2 linked regions of the Teredinibacter purpureus genome follow. The protein of the gene in region 1 interacts with the protein of each later gene in a pairwise test. Links are inferred from orthologs where the notes say so. Each region holds a gene or a part of one and is shown on either strand. Other genes may lie near its edges. The genes, in order: moeA and mobA.

Region 1 (12,292 bases):
GATACACCCGAAAAGCTTAATCATTACGGGCTTGCGATTATGAATGAACGAAGTCGAAATCTTGGTGGCGCAATTGAGATACAACCGCGCAAAGAAGGAGGAACACGTGTCGGGTTTACATTTATTCCGAGTGTTCAACGCCTTTAATGACCTTACTATTTAAGAGAATATCTCCATTATGACAATACCCGTATTACAATTGGCGTTTAGGCCACTCTTTTTACTCGCGGCACTCTTTGCAGTAGTTGCCATGGCTATTTGGATAGTAGTCATAAAAGGCGTTATAGCGCTCTCCCCTTACGGTGGCCTTTTATTTTGGCACAGCCACGAATTACTCACAGGGTTTAGCTCTGCGGTACTGGCCGGTTTTCTTTTAACTGCGGTGCAAAACTGGACCAACGTACCGGGTATTCGTGGGCATAAGCTACTGTTACTCGTCTTGCTATGGATTGTCGCACGTCTATTAATGCTATTCCCCATAATTCCCTCTCTTCTTATCGCACTTGTCGACCTTAGTTTTTTAGCCCTCACAGCCTTTTATTTTTCTCAACCCCTGATTCAAACCAATAATCGTCGAAATTTAAAACTATTAGTTATTCTGGGATTATTAATTGCCGCCAACGCATTAAGCCATGCGGGTGTTATTGCTAACGACCCATCACTGGTACAAAAAGGCGTCGCGCTTTATGGCTGGCTTATGATCATAGTCATGACCGTCATAACGGGGCGAATATTGCCTATGTTTACCGCTAACGGAAGCGGTACTCCACGTGTTGAAAACTGGTTTGCCTTAGAAGTAAGCACCATAGTGTTAACCGCCGTCTGCGCGCTTCTATTTGGATTGAATTTAACCGCTATGTTACCCAAAGCAGCCTTGGTCGCCGTAGTGGGCCTTACAGCTTTAACGCATTTACTGCGTTGTTTACGCTGGCGCCCATGGGTAACGTGGCGCTTTCCCTTGCTTTGGTCGCTTCACTTCTCCTGCTTACTTATACCCACGGGGTTATTGGCGCTACTAATCTCACTATTATCACCTTCTTACTCTCAAGCAACGGCCCTACATTGGTTGTTTGCAGGCGCTATGGCCAATATGATTTTAGCGATGATGTCACGTATTGCATTAGGCCACACGGGCAGGCCCCTTAAACCAAAGCGCTTACTAAGCCTTGCCTATATTGCGTTAGCCTTTGCCGCAATCGTGCGCGGGCTTGGCATCTCAATGTGGGGGGCACACTATGAAATGAGCCTGACCCTCGCCGCAAGTGCATGGTGCCTATCATTTTTAATATTTTTGTTTGTGTATATACCCATTCTCACTTCCGCCCGCGCCGATGGAAAACCTGGGTAACGCCTTTTACCATAACATTCCGAGAAACGGACAACGCTATGAGTATACTCGATGTAACGTTAGAAAAATTAGCGGTAGAAATACCCGGTGCAACTGAAATTTTGTACCGTTTCAAACTCGACTATAAACAACATCACTCACTCCCCTTACGCGACGCGATAACCGAATACCGTGCCGACAAACAAAGCGTTATTGAGGAGTTTGAACGGCTAGAGATACGAGGAAAAATACGACCCGATTTTTCACAATACAGCGAAAAGGATCTCGTTCTTTATATCGTGACCCATTACCATAATGTTCATCGCAAGCAATTACCCGAACTTATTCGGCTAGCCAGTACAGTCGAAAAAGAGTGGGGCCACGACCCGCTATGTCCCGTAGGGTTATCGCAATGCATTAGAAATATACTGGAAGATACATTGGCGCACATGGACAAAGAAGAAAAAACCCTTTTCCCCATGATTATCCAATCTAACTGGGACATGGCCGCAAACTGTATGGCCATATTTCAATTCGAGCACGGCGAACATGTGCGCTCGCTGAAGAAGCTTCAACGCAGCGCCCACAACTTTCAATTGCCCACCAACGCCTGCAGCCACTGGAAAGCGCTCTACATGGGACTACAAGCGTTCATCACCACAATGCGCGACCATATTCACCTAGAAGACACCACCTTGTTTGCGCGAATGCCAGATTACTTGTCGCTCTCTAGTCGCTCTTAACGCCCAGACCCAGCGCACGAGTACCAACACATCTCAGCGCCTTTTATGCACTCAAAAAAAAAGCCCGCACAAAGGCGGGCCGAAGATTGTAGACTAAAGATAAATCACTACGGATTATAGAACTCGCCGTCCTTACGTAAATAAAACCACCAATTCACAAACACACACACGGCATAGAAGGCGGCAAAACCAAACAGCGCAACTTCAGGTGTTGTTGCTTTGATTTGCTCACCGAGCACCTTAGGTATATAGAATGCGCCATAGGCTGCTACAGCCGATGTCCAGCCTAATACAGGCCCCGCCTGTTCTTTCGGAAATACCATAGCGATGGTACGGAAAGTAGAACCGTTGCCAATGCCGGTTGCCGCGAACAACAATAAGAAGAGAACAAAGAACGCAACGAAATGCTCTTCGGGTGTAGACGAACCGTAGGCCGCCTTCATGTAGTAGGCAACACCAATAGAACACGCAACCATCGCAATAGAACAGATTTGAGTGACTAATGCCCCTCCCACCTTATCGGCAACCCATCCACCTAACGGACGAATGAGCGCGCCTATAAAGGGCCCCATCCACGCGTACATCAATGCACTAGGCCCATTAGGGTTAGCCGTATCGTGTGTCATAACCCCGTCAACCATGAGATGCTGATAACCAAATATGACTTTAATCGATAGCGGAAAAGAGGCCGCGAAGCCAATAAACGAGCCAAACGTCATCGTATAGATAACGCTCATAACCCACGTATTTTTATTGTTAAATATTTGATACTGACGGCTAAGATTGCTTTTAATCTGCCCGGGAATTTGCTTTAACAAAAATACCGTTGAGGCAATAACCAACACTAATACGATTTCTTTCGGCACCCCAAAACCAGAACCATTTGCCGATTCTGGTAATAATAACCATAGACCAAACGTGGCCGTCAGAAAACCAACCAACAACATACCGCTAATAATACCGAAACTGAAAACGGGGTTGGGTATTTGGGGCGATACATCGTTAGTACGTAAATTGTTCATCCCAAACCAACCAAAAAACGCGAGAGGTACTAACAGTAACAACCAAATAAAACCCGCGTTTTGTATCCAGGTTTCGGCGCCCGCTGGTATTTTACCAATGAGCGTACCGGAGGTATTCTGCAGCACCATCGACTCTCCACCCAACGAACCAAAGATACCAAAGGTCATTGCCAGAGGAACCAAAATTTGCATGGTGGTTACACCAAAATTACCTAAGCCCGCATTCAGCCCCAGCGCCAAACCCTGCTGTTTTTTCGGATAGAAAAAACTGATATTCGACATAGACGACGCAAAGTTTCCGCCACCAAAACCCGACAACAACGCCAACAACTGAAACACCCAAAGCGGCGTATTCTGATCACTTAAAGCAAGGCCAGCACCTAAAGCCGGAATCATTAACAATGCCGTTGTAAAAAATATGGTGTTTCGACCGCCCGTTAAACGAATAAAAAAGCTACTGGGAATACGCAGAGTTGCCCCTGTTAGCCCCGCAATGGCCATTAATGTAAATAATTCCGACTTCGCAAATGGGAAACCAAGATTCAACATTTGTACCGTTATAATGCCCCAATAGAGCCACACGGCGAAGCCGCACAGTAAACTAGGAATCGAGATCCAAAGGTTACGCGACGCAATTTTTTTACCCGTACTTTCCCAAAATTCTGTGTTCTCGGGATCCCATTCATGAATATCTGCACCACCGGCTTTTGGTTTTCCTCCAACCGATCCGGTTTTGTCGTCGACTACTGATTGAACCATCTTGCTCTCCCATACCGAAATTAACCGGCAGTTAAAAAAATGACGGCTGTACTATGGAAAAGATTGCAGTCGCGAACAAGGCGCGCCAAGAGGTAGAGAATAAAGGCCACGCGGCAAAAGCCTATACCCCCAAAGAGGTATCACCGTAGAGATACGCTGATTCAACCGCTATACGTGCGCATCATAAATGGGTACGGACACCAATGGCCCGACAATATCCTTACGAAAATAGCTGATATAGATCAAATGCCTGCTGGGTGTCACACCTGTTATTCGTTATAATTCCACTTTCTCTTGCCACGACAGTTTCGCCCTTTCAGCGCAAAATAAGGCTAACACCATGACAGAAAACGCCGCGACCATATTACTTGTCGACGACCATCCCCTACTCCGAAAAGGCCTAGCGCAATTAATCGAGTTCGAAGATGAATTAGTTGTTATTGGCGAAGCCAGCAATGGTAAAGATGCAATTGCGATAGCGGTAGAAAAAGATCCCGACCTCATTGTGTTAGATTTAAATATGCAAGGTATGGACGGTATAGAAACGCTACGGGGCCTAAGGGAAGCTGATGTAAGCTCTCGCATTATTATGCTCACCGTTTCCGATAACGACGAAGATGTTGTAAGTGCAATTACGCACGGCGCAGATGGCTACCTGCTAAAAGACATGGATCCCGAACAAATTCTTGAAAACTTAAAAGAAGCCGCACTGGGAAAAATGGTTATCAGCCAGAAACTCACCCATATTTTGGCTGGCGCCATTAGAGGCGAAGGTAGCGATAGGCCCAATCTACTGGCAAAATTAACCAGCCGTGAACATGAAATTTTAAAGTATATTGCGAAGGGTTTAAGTAATAAACTTATTGCACGAGAACTGGACATATCGGACGGCACCGTTAAAGTACACGTTAAACATATCTTAAAAAAATTAAACTTGCGTTCTCGCGTTGAGGCCGCAGTATGGATGGTCAATCAAAAATGAGGCTTTCAAAATGAGCTGTTGTGACGCACCAGGATTATTGCCATTAGAGCAAGCTTTAACGATGCTGCAAGAAGCGCCCATCGCTACGCTCGATATAGAGACCATTCCTCTTGAAGAATCGCTTAACCGAATACTGGGCCGCGCACTTATTTCGCCTCACAATATTCCTAATTACGATAATTCAGCAATGGATGGTTACGCACTCAACATTACTACAGCACAACATCATGATACCTATGTAATAGCGGGAAAATCGTTTGCAGGCGCACCTTACGAAGCGGTTGTTGGCGAGGGCCAGTGCATTCGAATTATGACCGGCGCGAAAATTCCTACGGGTTGTAACAGCGTGGTTATGCAAGAAAACACTGTCGTGCACGGCGGTGCTATCACGCTAACGCAGCAGGCAAAGGCCGGCGATAATATTCGTAAAGCCGGTAACGACATTCAAAAAGATACCTTACTACTTAACGAGGGAAAACGGCTAGGCCCTATCGATATAGGCTTATTAGCAACATTAGGCCAAGCAAAGGTCGCCGTGTACCGAAAAGTTCGAGTCGGCCTATTTTCGACCGGCGACGAGATTACACCACTGGGTTCACCGTTAAAAGACGGCTTTATTTACGATAGCAATCGCTACCTTTTACACGCCGCATTACAACGATTAGATATCGAAATTAAAAACTACGGCAACTTACCGGATGATCCCGCGATTATTGAAAGCACTTTTATTCAAGCTGCTCTTGAGTGCGACGCCATTATTTCCTCTGGAGGTGTTTCCGTTGGCGATGCCGATTTTACACGGGATGTACTGCAAAAGCTGGGCGACATCACTTTTTATACGTTAGCCATGAAACCCGGCAAGCCCTTTGCGTTTGGCACTATTACCACACCAGCCAACCCCTCACAGGTTGCTACCTTTTTTGGGCTTCCCGGGAACCCTGTTTCCGCCGCGGTAACCTTTCATCAACTCGCGCTGCCGACCATACGCCGCATGGGTGGCGAAAACGTTACCGTTATGCCAATTTTACATTTACCGTGTGATACCCCGTTACGAAAAAGCCCCGGTAGAGTTGACTTCCAGCGGGCAAATTTACACACCCAATCAGACGGCACTCTTTCGGTGACAACAACCGGCACACAAAGCTCTGGCGCACTCTCGTCACTGTCAAAAGCAGACTGTTACATAAGGTTAGAACAAGACCGAGGCAACGTTGCTGCGGGAGAAATGGTAGACGTTATTCCACTGGATAATTTTCTGCGATAGGCACACGCGTAAGTACGCCAATATTCAGGATAATCGCGTTTGCATCTCTTTGTCTAGGATTGACTAAATAGATAGATAAATAAAAGAAAGGTAAGAAACCAAAAGCCCGACAACAGCTTCCAAAACATTAAGCTGGAGGCTTGCTTTTCTTCAACAGGATCCGGCCTTAAAAACTCAGGGTTGGGCACGGTGAGATCTTTCATAAACGCGCCGATATAACCGTATCGATTTTCCAGATCGAAATCTACGCCTTTTTTTAACGCACCGTCGAACCATAGCGGTATAACAGGATTAAAGCGCGAAGCGTCTAGGTAGCGAAGCCTATCGTAATCAAAGGCCGTTCGACACTCTTCAATGGCATCGCCGTAAGGCAGGTGCCCGGTAAACATTTCATAGGTTAAGGTTGCAAGCGCGTAAACATCACCTTTAATACCGGGGTTTTGGCCCATCAAATAAAGCGGGTCAGAATAGGTGGCGGTGCCTAACGCATTAATATGCTCTAGCGGTCGCTGCATTTCGGCCAAGCCGGCAACATAGACCGACCCGAAATCGACAATAATAGCTTTATCTTCACGGGTTATCAGTACATTCGCAGGCCGTAAATCTTGGTGGATAGCTTCATTATCATGGAAGGCCTGTAAGCCATAGGCTATCTGTTTAACAAGTGCAATCGCCCGCTTAGGGCTTGGTGGCTGTTGCTCCGCAATCCAGTGATCAAGGCCTCGCCCTTCCACATATTCCATCAAATAATACAAACAACTTTTCTTACGATTAGACGGTACAATTTTCACGACATTGTCATTATTAATTCGGCTTCCAATCCATTCTTCCTGAATAAATCGGTCAATATAGTTGATATCGTCTTCGTAATTTCGTGAAGGTGTTTTCATTGCATAATGCTCACCTGTTTCGGTATCTTCCACCAAATACAGTTGCGAGCGCGCAGAGGCAAATAGAATTTTCGTTACCTGATACCCATCCACATTCATACCGACAGATAGATCTGGCGGGAACGGTAAGCGTGTTAACTTAATACTGTAGTCGTCAAGGCTCTCTTCAGGCAAACCGTCAATAATGGCTACCACGGCACTAATATTGTCGTCGCTGCCGGCCGCGTGTGCGGCATTCACAATGGCATCGCTGATTTCTTGTGCGCTGCCGTCGGCACTTAAATAATCACATAGTGCGTCGCTATCAAGAAAATCATGGACCCCATCGCTCGTTAACAATAACCGCTCGCCTTCAAGAAAAGGTTGCCGCCCGTAATCAATATTCAGGCGGCTATCCATTCCCACTGCGCGGGCGAGAATTGCACGATTTCGCTCAATAAATACCGTGTGATCTTTCGTTAACTGGGTTATTGCCCATTTTGACTGTTCATCTCGGTGCAAATGATAAATACGGCTATCACCTACATGAAAAAAATGAGCCGTTCGCCCCTTAAATACGACGGAGCTAAAAGTAGTTAAATAGCCTTTTCCTTCTGTTATAAACTCGTGACTTTTCCGATAGAGCCTTAGATTTAACGTGGTAATAATTTTTTCGCCAGCATGACTTACCGACCATGTTTCGGGCGTTTTGTAATAATCTTCTATAAACCGTGAAACAGCCGTAACACTTGCCTCCCGCCCAGCCTCTGCTGAAGAAACGCCATCCGCAACCAAAAGTGTGACGCCTTTGTTTTGCAACAAATAGTCATCGTCTGGAATGTTGACGCCTGCGCTATCTTCATTGATGGGTTTTCGGCCTGCAATCGAACACCACCCCGCGTCAATTTTTAACGGGGCTGTGGCTGAGTCGACCCGAAGCTTGGGCTCAGTGTTAATCATCTTGCTGTTTTATCCCACGTCTATCATTTGTACAGTGCCATCGGGTAGCACTTCGGAAATTTGACCTTTTGGCTCATCCAGCATCATTGCAATACAAAATATCACGAGCGCTGATGCGGCAATCACCAGAAAAAATGTACTGTAATCAACGAAGCTCAGTACCGTTAAATAAGTAACAGCGCCAACGTTACCATAAGCACCAGCCATTCCCGCTATCTGACCGGTCATACGACGTTTAATAAGCGGCACAATCGCAAACACAGCACCTTCTCCCGCCTGCACAAAAAACGAGCAACACATGGTGGCCATCACGGCTAAGGGTATCCACCACGCCGAGGTAATTTGCGCGAGCACAAAATAGCCCACGGCTAGGCCACCTATAAGTACCATTAGGGTTTTACGACGACCAATTTTGTCCGATAACCACCCACCCGTTGGGCGCGCAACCAAATTCATAAAGGCAAATCCAGACCCTAGTAAACCCGCCGTTACAGGGCTTAAACCGGAAAATGTTTCGAGAAAAAATAACGGTAACATAGATACAACCGCAAGCTCAGACCCGAAGGTTACAAAATAGGCCCAATCTAGAATTGCCACTTGTTTGAACTTGTATTTATCCAATGCCTGTACGCCGTGCAGCAGCGCATGTTTATTGACCGCCCATATTTGCGTTATTTGGAAGATCATTAACAATAATAATACGCCCCACAAAATATACATCGTTTGTGTTGTGAGCAAGCCGACCCCAGTAGGCGATAGTTTCCAGGCAAGCACACCCAACGCAACATACATGGGAATATTCATAAGTAAATAAAGATAGAAATCGCCCCAACTGGTTACCTCCAAACCACCTGCGCGTTTAGGCTTAAAATAAGTAGAGCCCTTGGGCGTGTTACGTGCAGCCACGTAATAAAATATACCGTATAAACCCGCTACGATTCCCGTACTGGCTAACGCGTAACGCCATCCATTCTCACCCCCGTAGACCAATGCTAACGTTGGCAGCAACATAGCCGCCGCCGCCGAACCAAAATTACCCCAGCCACCATAGATGCCTTCTGCTACGCCCACAGTTTTATGTGGAAACCATTCACCCACCATACGAATACCAATCACGAAACCAGCCCCCACAAAACCCATTAAAAATCGCAGCATTGCCAGCTGCTCATAGGTTTGTGAAAACGCAAACGCTAGACAGAGAAAGGACGATATGACCAATAGCGCACTATAGACCCTACGCGGCCCAAATTTATCAACCAATATGCCAATGACAATTCGAGCAGGAATCGTTAACGCAACGTTTAGAATCATCAAGGCCTTAACCTGCTGAACGGAGAGGTCGAACGCTTCTTTCATGTATATTAATAAGGGCGCGTGATTAAACCAAACCATGAAGGTTAGAAAAAAAGCAAACCATGTAATATGAAGCGTTTTAATCTTAGGGTCTTTAAAATCAAGCAATCGAATGGTGTTATCAGTGGACATGGAACCTCCGCACAAAAAAGTATTGGGCGGAGTGTGGCGGTCGACCGGATTACTGCGTTTGACTTACATCAATCAGCGAGAAATATTTTCAGCCGCGCAACGCAACGGTGACAATTTAACTACCCCATTTGAGATTAGCAGGAAAGCGTTCACGCCCCTAAATTAGCACTACCCTACCCACAAGGGGGTACACTTGAGAGATGCGAATCCACTGCTCTAACTTCTAGTAGGCATAGCCCGCCTAGCGTTAAGTGAATTTGTTACATTGCTTACAACGAAAGAGGGTCGCTAGGTTTTATGCAAAAAAGTCTGCTGTTCAAAGGTGCCAATCGCGCACTACTACTCGCAACCATTGCCTTTGGTGCCAATTTTTCCGTATGGATATTATTTGCAGTTCTTGCTTTGGAGCTTCAAACAACACTTTCACTTTCTGCACTCGAACTCGGAATGCTCTTTGCGTCGCCTATGCTAACGGGGGCCTTGCTGCGTATCCCCGCAGGTTTTCTGGCAGACAAATACAACCCTAAAATGCTATTTGTGCTTCAAATGTTAACGGTTGTGCCTTCGCTATTACTCTTGCCTTCTGCACACTCACTCGCTGACCATATGTTGCTCGGCCTTTGGATAGGGGTTAGCGGTACATCATTTACCTTTGGTATTCGGTACATCACCGATTGGTTCGAACGTAGCCAACAGGGTACCGCCATGGGCATATTCGGCGCGGGCAATGCCGGTGCCGCCTTAACGCTCGCGGCAGTGCCATCAATTGTCGAACATTTAGGCTGGGCCACCATAGGGCCTATTTACGCCACTGGGCTTTTACTCACTGCTTTTGTGTTTTTATGGCTAGCACCTACTCGGCCTGCGCAAGCCAACAAAGTTAGTTACACCGCTACGCCTCTGACACTAAAACAAATTGTAAGCACCTTACAAATTTGGCGATTCAGCCTCTATTACTACTTTGTATTTGGTAGTTTTTTAGCGTTGATATTGTGGCTTCCACAATATTACGTTAACGCCTACGGCCTATCGGCCAAACAAGCCATGGCCTTCACCCTTTTCTTTGCAGCCACCTCAAGCATGGTACGAGCGTTAGGTGGATGGTTTGCAGACCGGTATGGCGGCCGTTCAGTTAATTGGACGGTATTTTGGACCTGCCTCGTGTGCTTATTTTTTCTGAGTTATCCGCCTACCAGTATGACTATTCACGGGGTGCACAGCGACGTGCTGCTCACTATTGAAGTGAACGTGTGGGTTTTTACCGCACTTATTTTTGTTATCGGTATTGCTCAAGGTTTTGGTCGCGCAAGCGTGTACAAAATTATTAACGATTATTACCCCCAACAAATGGGCTCAGTGGGCGGCTTTGTCGCGGCCATGGGAGCCTTAGGTGGGTGCACACTACCTCTTGCGTTCGGGCTAGTGGTGGATGGAGTAGGTATTTATAGTGCCTGCTTTATGCTGCTGTATGGCGTGCTCGCCATTTGTATGATTGCAATGTTTTTTGCACACAAATCTGACCGCTTTCAACAAAGGCTAAGCCAGGCACAAAGTCATAACTTTTTGGACAGTGAATAATTAACCGCTGATTACAGTGCACGAAAAGAGTGCCGGTATTGAGCGGCAACACGAGCGGATTCGCACTATTTTTTCTGCTCTGTGCCCCATGACGAAACACTTTAATTACGTAAGGTTTTTAATACAACAGCCCCAATAGAAAATTTTACAGTAAAAATTTTTGTTATTTTTCATGGCCGCTTAACATACAAAAAGTAACGATAAGTACGTTGCTACAGAGAAAAAGTACAATTCCATCATATTGATATTAAAGAGTTTTTACGCAAAACGAGTCGCTCGACTGTATTTCGTCGGCCACTCATGACACCCACAATGAGCAAATCGGAATTACCTGTTGCGGTAAAAATATAGCGGACACAGACCGTTCTTTGAAATATCGGTACACATTATGCAGTAGAGATAATCGTATTGTGCTGTGACCCATTACTGTCACAACTTACCCGCAGACAGTAATGTACGCACTAAAAGCAGTCAGCATTGTTGCTGCTGCTTTATTCGATTTTCCTTTGGGGGGAAGTTCGACAGCAGCCATTTTTTGAATATGCAAGATTAAATATTGGTCTAACTTAAGGAAACATGAATGAAAACATCACTCAAACTCTTCGCTAGTACTGCTATTGCCGTAGTTGTATCAACACCCGCTTTCGCGAGTGAATCCGCATTAGAGACTTTGATCAACGAAAGTACGACAAAAGTCGATTTTCGCTATCGTTACGAAGGCGTATCGCAAGATGGAATCGCCGAAGACGCGGCCGCCAATACATTACGTAGCCGCTTAACGTTTAAATCTGGAACTGTAAATGATTTTTCGTTTACGCTCGAGATGGATGATGCTCGCCCTTTAAGCGCTGAAAATTACAACACCGCAACCAATGGTAATACGGCCTACCCAGTTGTAGCAGACCCAAAAGGCACCGATTTAAACCAAGCGTACGTGCAATATAACCGTGGTGGTTTTACCGCGCTAGGTGGCCGTCAAAGAATACTGCTCGACGACCAACGTTTTGTGGGTGGCGTGGGATGGCGACAAAACGAACAAACCTATGATGGTTTAACCTTTAAATACGACGCTGGTGACTTTAAGGGTAGCTATAGTTACGTCAATAACGTAAACCGTATATTTGGCCCACTTGGTTCGGCCAATCAAGCCGCCGACTGGAATGGCGATGTTCATCTCGTGAATGGAGCGTATTCCCTTTCCGACAAACAAAAAGTGGTAGGTTTTGTTTACTCATTAGACTTTGAAAATGCCGCTGGCGCATCAAGCGATACAATAGGTATTCGATATACAGGCGATTTTGAC
Region 2 (12,094 bases), 450 kb from region 1 along the record:
TAAGGGCGCGTTCCGCTTTGTCTCTACCGGCGACAATGTCATTAAAGCGAATCATTTGATGATCAATATTATGGCTTCGTGTGACGATTTCTTTAAGGCGTTCGCCCACTTCGTCAACGCTATAAGCCAGTTTTCGCCAATAGGGCGTCATACTTTTTAGCGCGTTGTGGCGAGTGAATGATTCTTTTCGGTAAGCTGCAAGCGTTTCTTTATGCTGTTGTTCAGCGGAGGCGTGAATTTGCTCTAAAACTTTCCCGCCAATGGTTGCTGCTTTTTCCCCGTTTTTAAGTTTTGCTATGGCGTCGACGGCTTCTACCCAATCAGGCCCCGCTAATGGTACTTCACGGCTTCGTTCGTAATCGTCTTGTATACGCGCGACTTGCGCTTGCATTTGGCGTTGTAACTGTGGGTAGCCACCAAGATCACGTTGGACAAATTTATTCACTTCAAAAAACTCTTTTTCAAGGTCTCGTTCGGCTTGCTCTCTCCCTTGGGCGAGCAATACCTCTCTGTTTCGATGATATAAGCGAATGCGGGCGGCTTGCAGTGCTTTTGCTGCGAGCCTAAGGCCACTGTATAAACTGTTGAATGAGCCATTTAGCGCACGATGAGCTGCGTTACGGGCAATGTAGAGGACGAGTGTCCCCCCAATAAAGAGTATTGCGAATTCACCCCAACTATTGAGGGTGAAAGGAGTCTCGAAGATCATAGTACGTACCACCTTGATTGGGTGAAATGTAAGGGTATGTTGGCTGCGAATGTTAGTATTCGCGGTAGTTGTGCTTACTTTATCAACGTAGAGGTGGTGCGAGAGGGCGTTGTTCACGTTTTCGTGGTGATCAATTCTGTCCAAATATGGCGAAATATGGCAGCGCTAACTATTTGATTTTAATAAGAAAAAAAATGTGAACTTATCGCTGTGTTACGGTCAAAGTTTGAGCTAGTAAGGGTGTGCGCATTGGATCAGACGCTTTACAAGTCCACCCTTTACTCAAGCGGCGATAACTAGTACCTTGGTCGCCCTGATTTTTCGGTCTTTAAGGCCTAATTATCACAACGATCAATAAGAAAGAAAGACACAGATTCCGGCGTAGTCAGCCTCCTCTAAATGGTTAATTTTTTGGGTTAATTCAACGAATGTTACGAAGTACATCCCCCTTCTTGTATGCTTTTTCCGTATTACTTTTATTGAGCCTAAACGGCTGTGGCAATGATACTGATCGGAAAAAAGGTGCCGTTACCGATTTTAGCGACCTTACCGATATGCGCTTAAGCAGTTTGGTGATCGATCAAGGTACGTTAGTGCCGGCTTTCGATCCCGACTATATAGGCACTTATGCGCTTAATGTCCCCAGTGATGTGACGAGTATTAATATTACCGCCTCACCTTTAAACGAAGACATTAAACTTGCTATTGCTAAGCGAGAGCTGGAGCGCGATGAAAATGGCGATCCGGTACTTGATGAAAATGGTAATAGTACGTTCAATTATTTGGGCGAAAATAACGAGATTGAGCCTGGCGAGGTTGATACTAAAACCTTGGCAGAAGGCGATAACATTATTGTATTGAGGATGTCTGAAGACGGAAATACCCGTCGCCTTAATTACACTATAAATGTTCATCGGGTGAGTACGTCAGCAAAGCTGCTGAATATTGTGGCGACCAATCAAGCCTACAATTCTGATGATGCGTCAGACGTTTTTTATCTGGCACTCACTCCTGAATTTAATTCTTCTGTCTTTTCTTACGCAGCTGAAGTGCCTTATGCGGGCTGCATGATAACTGTCGGTGCGCAAACCAACGAACGTCATACCAGCGTAACCATTAATAATCGAGAAAGTGCTCACTTTCAATCGATTGAGCTAAACGTGGCCGAGGGTGACAATTTAGTCGAACTAGTGTCTCGTGCTGAAGATGGTGTTGGCGAAGAAACCTATCAGTTAACCGTTACTCGAGCTGTTGGCACCACAGAAGAGTTGGCTGCAGATACGACTTTGAGCGCTATGGAAATTGTTGGCGCAGAATTACAAACCGATTTTGGTTGCTTAATTCCGAGTTATCTTGGTGCTTACAATCAAAATGTCTCAGGCCTACAGTTAACCGCTAGCCCTTCAGTAGAGGGCGCAACCATGACTTTGGGTGTGCCGGAACTGAGTGATACTGGGGTTATCTTAAGTGTTACAGAACCCCAAACGCTATTAGCGGGTGTGCCGTTCGCTATTGATGTGGACGGTGTCGATTCCGTTGAGCGGGTACTAGAAGTCACCGCCAGTAATGGCACTAATAAACGGTATTACACGCTTTCGCTAGGGCGCAGAGAGACTAATTGGGTATTGGTTGAGACTGTCGATGAGTTACAGGCAGCGTTGTTAAACGCCGAGCCTAATGATGAAATTGTTGTGCGTCCCACGTACTACTTCGGAACAGCTTCATTAGACACAAGCGGCCATGAAGACGCGCTTTTTTACAGCGATCGTAGTGGTACCGCTGATACTCCCATAACATTGCGTAGTGCCAGTAGTGGCGCTTATCCCATATTATTTGGGGAAAGCCAGACAGAAAATGACGTGTTACGTCTTTCGGGCGATTACTGGGTTGTGAACAACATCCAAACCTATGGCGGAAGAAATGGCATTGTTTTGGATGGCGCGAGCTATAACGAGCTTACAGGGTTAACGGTGAGCCATGTGGGTGAGCGAGGTATACAGCTTCGTAACGGTAGTTCATATAATAGTCTGCGACGCTCTTTGGTTTCGAATACTGGTTTGTCTACGCGTGAAGGCTACGACGCATATGCTGAAGCTATTGTTGTTGGTTCGCCCGCAGACGAATGGTCCAGTGCGCCTTCAGGTGTTTTTGACCCAACGAATATGAGCAATCGTATTTTTACCAATATTCTTGGGCCAAATGTGTTGGCTGAAGCCATCGATATTCATGAAGGTGTTGAATCAACTGAGGTTAAGTTCAATGTTATTGATGGCCTTGGGTTGTCCGCAAACGCTGAGCAGTCTGCGTTGATCGTTGTGAAGGGGAATGATACTGATATTAGCTTCAACACCTTTATTAATGAGTCGGGCGAAGCGTTAAACCATGTTGTTGCCGCTACTACAGTAGAACGAGATTGGGTGACACAAGCGTGGGGGGAAAATACGCATTTTTATCAAAATAAAGCGGATCTTGGTGGTGCAGCCACTGCGCTTGCGAATAGCGGTAATGTTGCGGTATTTAATGCGACTGAAAATACTCGAACTGATGGGGTAGAGGTAAGTTACGTTGGAGCGGGTATTAATACGGAATACTCAGTGCCCATCTATCAGATTCAAACAGTTGTTGATACACCGCTGTGCTTGGCAGAAGTACGCCCTTATACCACGACGGATTCCGGCATTAATTTGTCCGCTGGTATAGAGATGCAAGCGTGTGGGAATGCGGCTGAGCAATTGTGGAAGTTTGTCCATGATGAAGATGGGTTTGTTTTCATTGTGCCATCAGATGTTCCTGGGCGCACACTGGCGCCACAAACACCGCTTTATGTGGGTGAAACAGGGCTTCCTGTGGTGACTGCCGAAGTTGACTCGTTAGGCGTTATTCTTAACCCTGAAGACGGCTTCTACCTTCGTTGGCAGCTATTTTACGATGGTGATGAAGTTATTATTGTTAACAAAGGGGATTGGGGTCGGCGGTATGTGTTGACCGGCGCTGCAGAAGTGGGTTCTGCCGTTAATCTTGCTGTTAATATTGGCCACGAACTTCAGCGTTTCCGTTTAATCGCTCAGTAATCTGTTTTACTCTGAGAAAAAGGGCTTTTAAAGCCCTTTTTTTGTGCGTGAACATTTTATTTTACGCTGCATTCACGGTGATTTAGTTCTATGCTCGGTACTAGTATTGCCTTGTAGTACTATTGCCTTGTAGTACTATCCCCTTGTGGCACTATCCCCTTGTGGCACTATCCCCGTATATGCCTGACCGTAAACCAACGTTATGACGCGTGTTTGTTTGTGTAACGTTGCTTTTGCTTACCCGTCAAACTTGTAGACCCAGTTTCGTTTTACGTTGTCGCATACCAACAATGTCCTACCAACCTCCATGCACTGCGTAAGGCTGTGAGGCTGGCTTTCGTCGTATCGACGTTTAATTCCGTTACGAGATTTCTCGGCCTTTAGTAATTGGAACATGGCCGAAAAGCGATTGGCAAAATTGCCGCCGCGTTGCTGTATTTCGTCGAATGTTGCGGCAAAGCGTGTAAATGACATCGTTGAATCACCTAATCCTATACTTAGCATTCGATCTAAATAAACGGGGTAGGTTTGGCTTAGGTAGTAAAGGTCTGTTTCGTTTAAATAAGCGGCGTGATCACGGGGCCGTATGGAAAGCGTATTCGTGGGGCTGAGCGCACGAGAAGAGAGTTCGCTATTCGGTTTATTCGTTTGCAGATGGTAGCGACCAAACTGACAGTGGATGACAAGTGGCAATAGCTGGCAGCGGCTAGAAAGTGGCGCGTTTTCGGTGTGGTGGGCTTGTACCGCTGTATTCTGTTGTTTTGTTGTGGGTATTGGCGTCGCTGTATCGGGAAGCGCCTGTAGTGTTTCTCCATTGAGAGGGGGCAATGATAGCCCGGCTTTTCGGGCTGGCGCTTTGAGCAGTAGCCGTTGGATCTTTTCAGCGTTACCACGAAACTCCATAAATGTTGGTAAGGCTGCGCTTTTGCCTCGCGCTTTAAGTTCGCAATAAAGTTTTTCCAAATCTGAACGTGCTTGCTCAGCGCATGCGATAGCGTGAGTAGAGACCATAAACATGCATAAGAGCATAAGCGCAATGTAGGCATGTTTTACGTAAGAAAGGCACTGTGTGTTTTTCTGGTGTGTCATTGGGAGCGTTGTTCTAGTGCAATGGCTTTTGCTTTAGCGTGGTCGTTGGGTGTGTTTATGTTAAAAAACAGGTGTTCTTTCAACGTTGGTGATGCAACAACAGCGTCCGTAGTGAGGCACACGCGTGTTGAATTTAACGAAGCCAGAAAGCCTTTTGCTGAGCGTTGGCCAGATGCCAAATACTGGGTAAGTACAGGGAGTGTTGATGCATGCCATAGGCCGGTTAAAAAATGGTCTCGGCCTTGCCAGCATATATAGTGTGCCTTACTAATAGGTGTGTTTACGGTACTGTCAAATAGTCGTGTCACTAGGTTGTCGGGCAGAAAGGGGGTGTCGCCAGGTACGGTTAACAGCCATTCGCAGGCTGGTAGCGGTTTTAGCCATTCGAGCCCTTTTTGTATACCTGCCAAGGGGCCTTCGCGCGTTTCGCCATTATCTTTGAGTACTGGGCGCTCATGGCTGAAGTGCTCTGCTATTAGGTGTGCGGGTAATGGGTCGTTATAGCTGAGGGCAATAGCTCGCACCTGAGGTTGTAACGAGTTAAGGAGTCTTTGCAGGAGCGTGTGTTGCCCTAGAGGCAACAATATTTTAGCTTTACCGTTCATACGACGGTTTTCTCCACCGGCTAGAATGAGTGCGGCTACTGGCGGTATAGTAGAAAATGAAGATGTCATAATCGTATTTAATCGGTAATATCCCGTTCCCCAGTCTGGGCAACTTTATAACTTACTATCATACCCGAATTATGAAACTAGAAGACATTCGTCGAGAATACCTCGCTGGCGGTTTACGCCGAGATAACCTACAAGATAACCCTATCACGCAATTTAAACTGTGGTTGGATCAAGCCATTGAAGCACACATTCCAGATCCCACTGCGTTTACTTTGGCTACAGTGTCCAGCGAAGGGAAACCAAGCCAGCGCATTGTGTTGTTGAAGCATCTGGATGAACGAGGGTTCGTTTTTTTTACGAATTATGCGAGTCAAAAATCCCAACAAATTGAGGTGAACCGCAATGTCTGTTTGCATTTTCCATGGCACGGAATGGAGCGTCAAGTAGAGGTGGAAGGCGTTGCAGCGCGAATACCGCTAAAAGAGTCGCTCGCGTATTTTCTTTCTCGGCCACGTGATAGCCAAATAGCGGCTTGGAGTTCTCGGCAAAGCCATCCAATAAGCTCACGTAAAATGTTACTGATGCAATTTGAATCGATGAAAGCTAAGTTTGCAGAAGGAGAGGTGCCTCTACCGGATTTCTGGGGGGGGTACCGTATTGTTCCGAGCGCGTTTGAATTTTGGCAAGGGGGAGGCAGTCGTTTACATGATCGTTTTCAATACGTTAAAAGCGCTGAGCAACGTTGGGCGATTGAGCGCGTGGCTCCGTAGGGGCTATCCAATACACACTACTTTTATTGAAGCGAGTGTGGCGTACCTTATTCCTCTTAATAGGGTGCTTGTCATCCTTCTGTCATTAAGCCGACATACTCTCTCGCCTATTACCGTTGCCGTCGAATGAGGTGTAGAGAATATGATCCAGAAAAATCGTGGATTTACCCGTATTGTTAAAGCCACTGTTTATTCTTACAAGGGTATTCTAGCGGCGTGTCGAAATGAGGCTGCCTTTCGACAAGAGCTTGTGCTCGCGGTTGTACTTATTCCGGTCGCGTTGTGGTTGAACCTTACTACATTGGAACGTGTGGTCTTAATCTTCTCCGTTATAGTGGTGTTAATAGTGGAGTTACTCAATAGTGCTATTGAGTCTGTAGTTGATCGCGTGGGTTATGAACATCATGAGCTTGCTGGGCGCGCGAAAGATATGGGGTCAGCGGCTGTACTTCTGGCTTTGACGCTTCTTGTGTTTGTTTGGGTCAGTGTTATTGCCTTCTAGGTTTGATCTTTGTCTTGATAGACTTTTGGTTTGAGGTGTGGCGACAAGGCCATAAGTGCAATACAGTCTTGAAAAGGGATGCTCAGTGCGCCATGCGCCAAATTAAATTACAGCCTTCCTCATTTCTTGCATTTTTCCCATGGAATTAATTCTTTCCCTTTAAGTCGAAGTTTTAAGCAATACAGATTTGCTTGAAAAATAGTGCCTTTAAGCGTTAAAACGCAATTTCTTATAATTGTTAATGCTTTATTGTGAGTTTTATTGTTTTTTTTTACATGATATTTTTCATTTTATGGCTTTATCTTTAATGCGTATGTGCTATATTATTAATCAGTAACGTGTTGTTCCGCTGCGTGAACACGGTTCAAGTTAGTCGCAGCGTTTAGAATGTTGTTTACATTTGTTGTTATATGAGTTTGTTATTCGCTTAATTTTGATGTGATTTATGTGTAACTAGTCCCAGCCCGCTTCCGAGCGGGCTTTTTTTTGTTTGTGGAATTGATTCTTCGGATTGCGGGGGGTAAAGGTATCTTCGTGGTCAGAAAATCAACATAAAGAGCGTGGCGCGCTAGAAAGCTTAATGTGATTCTAGCGTTAGAGCGGTAGCTGAGTGGTGTATTTAATCTGTTTCAACGCAAATACAGAGTTCACTGAGGCTACATTGGGTAAGTGCACTAGCTTGCTCTTTAGTAGTTGTTCGTATTGATCGACGCTCGCGACAATGACTTTCACTAGGTAGTCTTTATCCCCTGTAATGGAATAGCATTCTACGACCTCGTTAAGAGTATGTACGGCGTTTTCGAAAGCAAGTAGTGATTCTTCATCGTGACTTTTAATTGTGATGTAGGCGTGAATAACAACACTCAGATTTAAGTGCTCTGCATTGAGCAGCGTTACGCGGTTTTGGATATAGCCGGTTTCTTCTAGCCGTTTTACCCTTCGCCAGCAAGGCGTGTGAGAGAGCCCTACTGCCTCGCCCAGTTCGGCCATCGAAATGTCGGCATTGGCTTGTAGGCTTTTTAGTATTTTGATGTCGTAATTATCGAGTTCGACAGAGGTCATGACAGGTCCATTGTGTGCTTTAAATAGGGTAGAATCGAGCTTTCGGCACGACTTTACACTGTGTCTCCCTAGTCCTCAACGTTGAAAAAGTTCTATGTTCGATTCTCTTTCCACTCTTCCTCCGGACCCTATATTGGGCCTTATAAGTAAATTTAACGCTGACCCCAGAGAAGACAAAGTCGATTTGGGTGTTGGTGTTTATCGAAATGCTCAGGGCAGAACGCCCATTCTTGACTGTGTGAAACAAGCGGAAACACAGCTACTAAATACTGAAGACACGAAGGCGTATATAGGCCCTCTCGGTAATGCGGTGTTTAATCAACAGATGGCGGAGCTTGTCTTGGGTGATTCCCATGCTGAACTTGATCGTTTAGCGTTGGTTCAAACGCCTGGCGGTTGTGGTGCGTTGCGCGTTGCGGCCGAGCTTATAAAGCGTGCTAGCCGCACCAGTAGTATTTGGGTGAGCGACCCCACCTGGGGCAACCATGTGCCCTTACTCGGGGACGCAGGAGTGCCGATAAAACAGTACCCTTATTACGACTTCTCGACACATACGATACGATTTGAAGAAATGCTGGCATGCCTTGAAAAAGTTCCTGCGAACGATTTGGTGTTGCTGCATGGTTGTTGTCACAATCCGAGTGGTGCTGATTTAACGCGTGAGCAGTGGCAAGCCGTTGCAGATGTGGCTCAGAGGCGTGGGTTTGTTCCGTTTATCGATATGGCGTACCAAGGCTTTGGTGAAGGTGTAGCAGAAGATGCCTATGGTATTCGATTGATGTGTGAACAATTACCCGAGGTGTTGTTAGCACTCTCGTGTTCAAAAAACTTTGGTTTATACCGTGAGCGAGTAGGTGCAGTAGCCGTATTAGGTGCGAGTAAGGCGATCACAACTTCTCATATCGCGAGTATTGTTCGGGGTATTTACTCTATGCCGCCGTCACACGGCGCGGCGATTGTGGCGAATATTTTATCGAATGACGCCTTACGGCAAGTATGGTTTGCGGAAGTTGATGAAATGCGTAATCGAATTAAAGCTATGCGTGATCAATTCGTGGCGGCGATTAACAATCGAGGTGCCGAAGGTCGATTTGATCATATTGCTCGTCAGCAGGGAATGTTCTCCTTTTTAGGATTGGGTGAGCGCGAAGTAGCCGAGCTGGCCGATGCTTATGGTGTTTATATGGTGGGAACAAGCCGGATTAGTTTGGCGGGCCTCAACCACCAAAATAGGGATAAATTTTGTGATGCGCTAATGCGCGTCATATAAATGGAATAGACATCCCGATCGCAGAGGGAGCTTCTATACTCAAAATTAGGCTCCAAGTTTTGCGTTCTATCCCGCTGAAATATCGACCTTCAGTGCTTCTTTTTGCCCGCGATACGCATGGTATCGCGAGTGTTGAAAGCTAATGTTATAGAGCGTGACGTATTCAAGTGAGCATTGAAATGTTTTGATTTATAGCGAGGGCTCATGTCGAAGATCGTCAAAATGCATGTAGGTGAACTGCGGGTTGGGATGTTTGTATCCAAATTAGATAAAGACTGGTTGGATACCCCCTTCATAATGCAGGGCTTTCTACTCGAAGTGCAGGACGATATTGATATCGTATCGGAATATTGTGAGAGTGTGTGGGTCGATACGGATTACAAAGAAACAAAATTAAGTGCCAATAGTTCTGGAGATGGCACCGCCTCGCACGCAAAACCCTCAAACGATGCCTTTGCGCCGGAAGTATCTATTCAAGATGAGCATCGAAAGGCGTACAAGGCATTTCGGCAAGCCCGCTCTCTCACCAAAACACTGTTGGATGACATTCGTTTGGGTGGAGCGTTAGATGGTGCTCAAGCCCGAGACATGGTTAATGACTGCGTCCAATCGGTTATTCGGCACCCAGACGCGCTTTTGTGGATGGCAAAAATTAGAGATGAGCGAGAATATACGGCTGAGCACTGTTTAAATGTCTGTATTCTCGCCATCGCGTTTGGGCGACAGCTGGGTTTCGACGAAGCAGAGCTGCACAATTTGGGCATGTGTGGATTACTGCACGACGTAGGTAAAATGCGGGTGCCGGAAGAAATTGTAGATAAGCCCGCAAGCCTCACGCCTAAAGAAATGCGTTTAATGAAAGCGCACACGGTACATGGGCGTAACCTATTGCTGGCGAGTTCCAATATATACAATGGCGCCATTGATGTTGCGTATAGCCATCACGAACGTATCGACGGGCAAGGTTATCCCCGTAAATTACCGGGGCATGGTATTTCTCGGTTTTCGCGTATTATCGCCATCGTAGATGCTTACGACGCCATGACTGCTGATCGTTGTTACTCACGCGCAAAAACGTCAACTGAAGCCCTTAAAATAATCTACAACGAAAAAGGTAAGCATTTCGACGAAGCGCTAGCATTGAAGTTTATTGAGACCATTGGCCTTTATCCCGCAGGAAGTTTGGTTGAACTATACAGCGGTGAAGTGGGAATAGTTGTGGAATCTAATCCGAGATTACGCCATTTGCCTCGCGTGATATTGTTGCTCGATGAAGAAAAACAAGTGCGTGAAAAAGAAACAATTAAAGATTTAGCGTATATAGAAACTGGCGAAATGCCACGTAAATTTTTAATCAAGCAAGTTTGGCGTGATGGTAGTTTTGGAATACGTTTGCGGGAATATCAGAAGAAAGGATTGATTCTAAAACACTAGTAGTATCAGTGTCGTTAGGTAAGAGATCGAATCTATAGATATTTATGGATCGTATTTTATAGCATTAATATACCAGGTAACGGCTCCCGCTTCGGTAGTGACAATTGCTTCATCATCCACTTCTTTTTTTAATAGCGCTCTCGCCATTGGCGAATCAATTGAAATATAATCATTTCGCCCAAAAATTTCGTCATAACCGACAATGCGAAAATTGAGCGTGTTGCCCCCATCGTTTTCTATTGACACCCAAGCACCAAAAAAAACCTTGCCTTCCTGTTGCGGGCTATACTCAACAACCTTCAGGTTCTCTAAGCATTTTCGTAAATAGCGCACGCGGCGGTCTATTTCTCTCAGTCGCTTTTTATTGTATTGGTAGTCAGCATTCTCGCTTCTATCACCCAGGCTCGCTGCCCATGCGACTTTTTTTGTTACGTCGGGCCTCTCCGTGCGCCAAAGCTCATCGAGTTCTATTTCTAGGTTTTTGTAACCTTGTTGTGTGATAAGGGGGGTGCGCACGGTTATTTTGTCGTCCTGTTGTTAGTGTTTTAAATTAAAAATATCTTTATAAAATGCCAGCTCTTCGTCTAGCATCGTTTTAATATTATGCGCCTGCCTGAAACCATGCCCTTCATTTTCAAATGTAACGTAATTTACTTGTAGGCCTTTCTTTTTTACTGCAGCTACCATGGTCTCGGCTTGGTTGGGTGGCACAACTTTGTCTTCTAGGCCTTGAAAGACCAGTAAAGGACAGCTGATGTTGTTAACAAAATGAATGGGTGAACGGTCTAGGTAGCGTTGTTTGTGTGTGGTGTAGTCGCCGATTAACGAATCTAGATAGCGAGCTTCAAATTTGTGTGTATCGCGCACGAGAGTTTCTAAATCGCCAATACCATAAAGGCTTACCCCAGCATTAAAGGTTTGGCTAAAGGTGAGTGCGGCAAGTACGGTATAGCCGCCCGCGCTACTGCCCTTAATGATCAGTTGATTAGGGTTGGCCCATCCTTGGGATACAGCGTAGTTGGCCGCAGAACATACATCTTCTACATCATAAACACCCCATTTTTGGTGTAGAGAGCGCCTAAACGTTCGGCCATAGCCGGTGCTGCCGCGGTAGTTTACATCAACAACTGAAAAGCCTCGGTTTGTCCAATATTGTATTTTTAAATTAAGTGCGTTTTCGGTAGCGCCGGTTGGGCCTCCATGGCAAATAACAATACAGGGAGGGACGCCGTTGTCGTTTTTAAAATGTGCATTTGTAGGGGGGTAATAAAACCCATAGGCTTTGGCTTTGTGGTTTTCTCCCGTTGGGAACTCAATGGCGGTGGGTATTGATATATCCTTTTTACTTAGAGTTAAACCGCTCGCGGTAATGGCGTGGAGTTTTTTATCCTGTAAGCAATAAATACTGGGCATAGCGGTAGGCGAGGCGCCTACGAATACGCCCGTGGTGTTTGCTGAACGTGTATCGCAACTTATGCCGGTAATAACGCTTAATGATGAGGCTGCGTCTATAGGGGTTATTGTGTTGTTATTGAGGGTTAAAAGCGCGAGGGACCAGCTGCCGTTTCGTGTG

What was found.
Region 2: the proteins of moeA (region 1) and mobA interact in binary tests that used the Escherichia coli proteins (3 or more experiments, as listed by UniProt). The link is inferred for Teredinibacter purpureus from one-to-one orthologs.

Annotation. Positions count from the first base shown.
Region 1 is NZ_CP060092.1:2,036,263-2,048,554, reverse strand. The notes cover bases 4,036-6,970. They hold moeA (molybdopterin molybdotransferase MoeA), read left to right. Parts: upstream 4,036-4,843; coding sequence 4,844-6,097; downstream 6,098-6,970. Other genes in these bases: H5647_RS08695 (bifunctional protein-serine/threonine kinase/phosphatase), read right to left, coding at 6,151-6,970; narL (two-component system response regulator NarL), read left to right, coding at 4,192-4,833. Also shown: H5647_RS08725 (HAMP domain-containing protein), read left to right, coding at 1-147; H5647_RS08720 (NnrS family protein), read left to right, coding at 179-1,348; H5647_RS08715 (hemerythrin domain-containing protein), read left to right, coding at 1,387-2,070; H5647_RS08710 (MFS transporter), read right to left, coding at 2,178-3,851; more of H5647_RS08695, read right to left, coding at 6,971-7,926; H5647_RS08690 (NarK family nitrate/nitrite MFS transporter), read right to left, coding at 7,936-9,411; H5647_RS08685 (MFS transporter), read left to right, coding at 9,709-10,989; H5647_RS08680 (alginate export family protein), read left to right, coding at 11,570-12,292. UniProt on the Escherichia coli protein: Catalyzes the insertion of molybdate into adenylated molybdopterin with the concomitant release of AMP.
Region 2 is NZ_CP060092.1:2,486,134-2,498,227, forward strand. What follows is about bases 3,705-6,441. They hold mobA (molybdenum cofactor guanylyltransferase), read right to left. Parts: upstream 5,544-6,441; coding sequence 4,866-5,543; downstream 3,705-4,865. Other genes in these bases: H5647_RS10650 (cadherin-like beta sandwich domain-containing protein), read left to right, coding at 3,705-3,780; H5647_RS10655 (hypothetical protein), read right to left, coding at 4,018-4,791; pdxH (pyridoxamine 5'-phosphate oxidase), read left to right, coding at 5,615-6,253; H5647_RS10670 (diacylglycerol kinase), read left to right, coding at 6,396-6,441. In the rest of the region: H5647_RS10645 (hypothetical protein), read right to left, coding at 1-709; more of H5647_RS10650, read left to right, coding at 1,138-3,704; more of H5647_RS10670, read left to right, coding at 6,442-6,755; H5647_RS10675 (Lrp/AsnC family transcriptional regulator), read right to left, coding at 7,350-7,817; H5647_RS10680 (amino acid aminotransferase), read left to right, coding at 7,912-9,087; H5647_RS10685 (HD-GYP domain-containing protein), read left to right, coding at 9,292-10,521; transcription elongation factor GreB, read right to left, coding at 10,564-11,037; H5647_RS10695 (S9 family peptidase), read right to left, coding at 11,059-12,094. UniProt on the Escherichia coli protein: Transfers a GMP moiety from GTP to Mo-molybdopterin (Mo-MPT) cofactor (Moco or molybdenum cofactor) to form Mo-molybdopterin guanine dinucleotide (Mo-MGD) cofactor.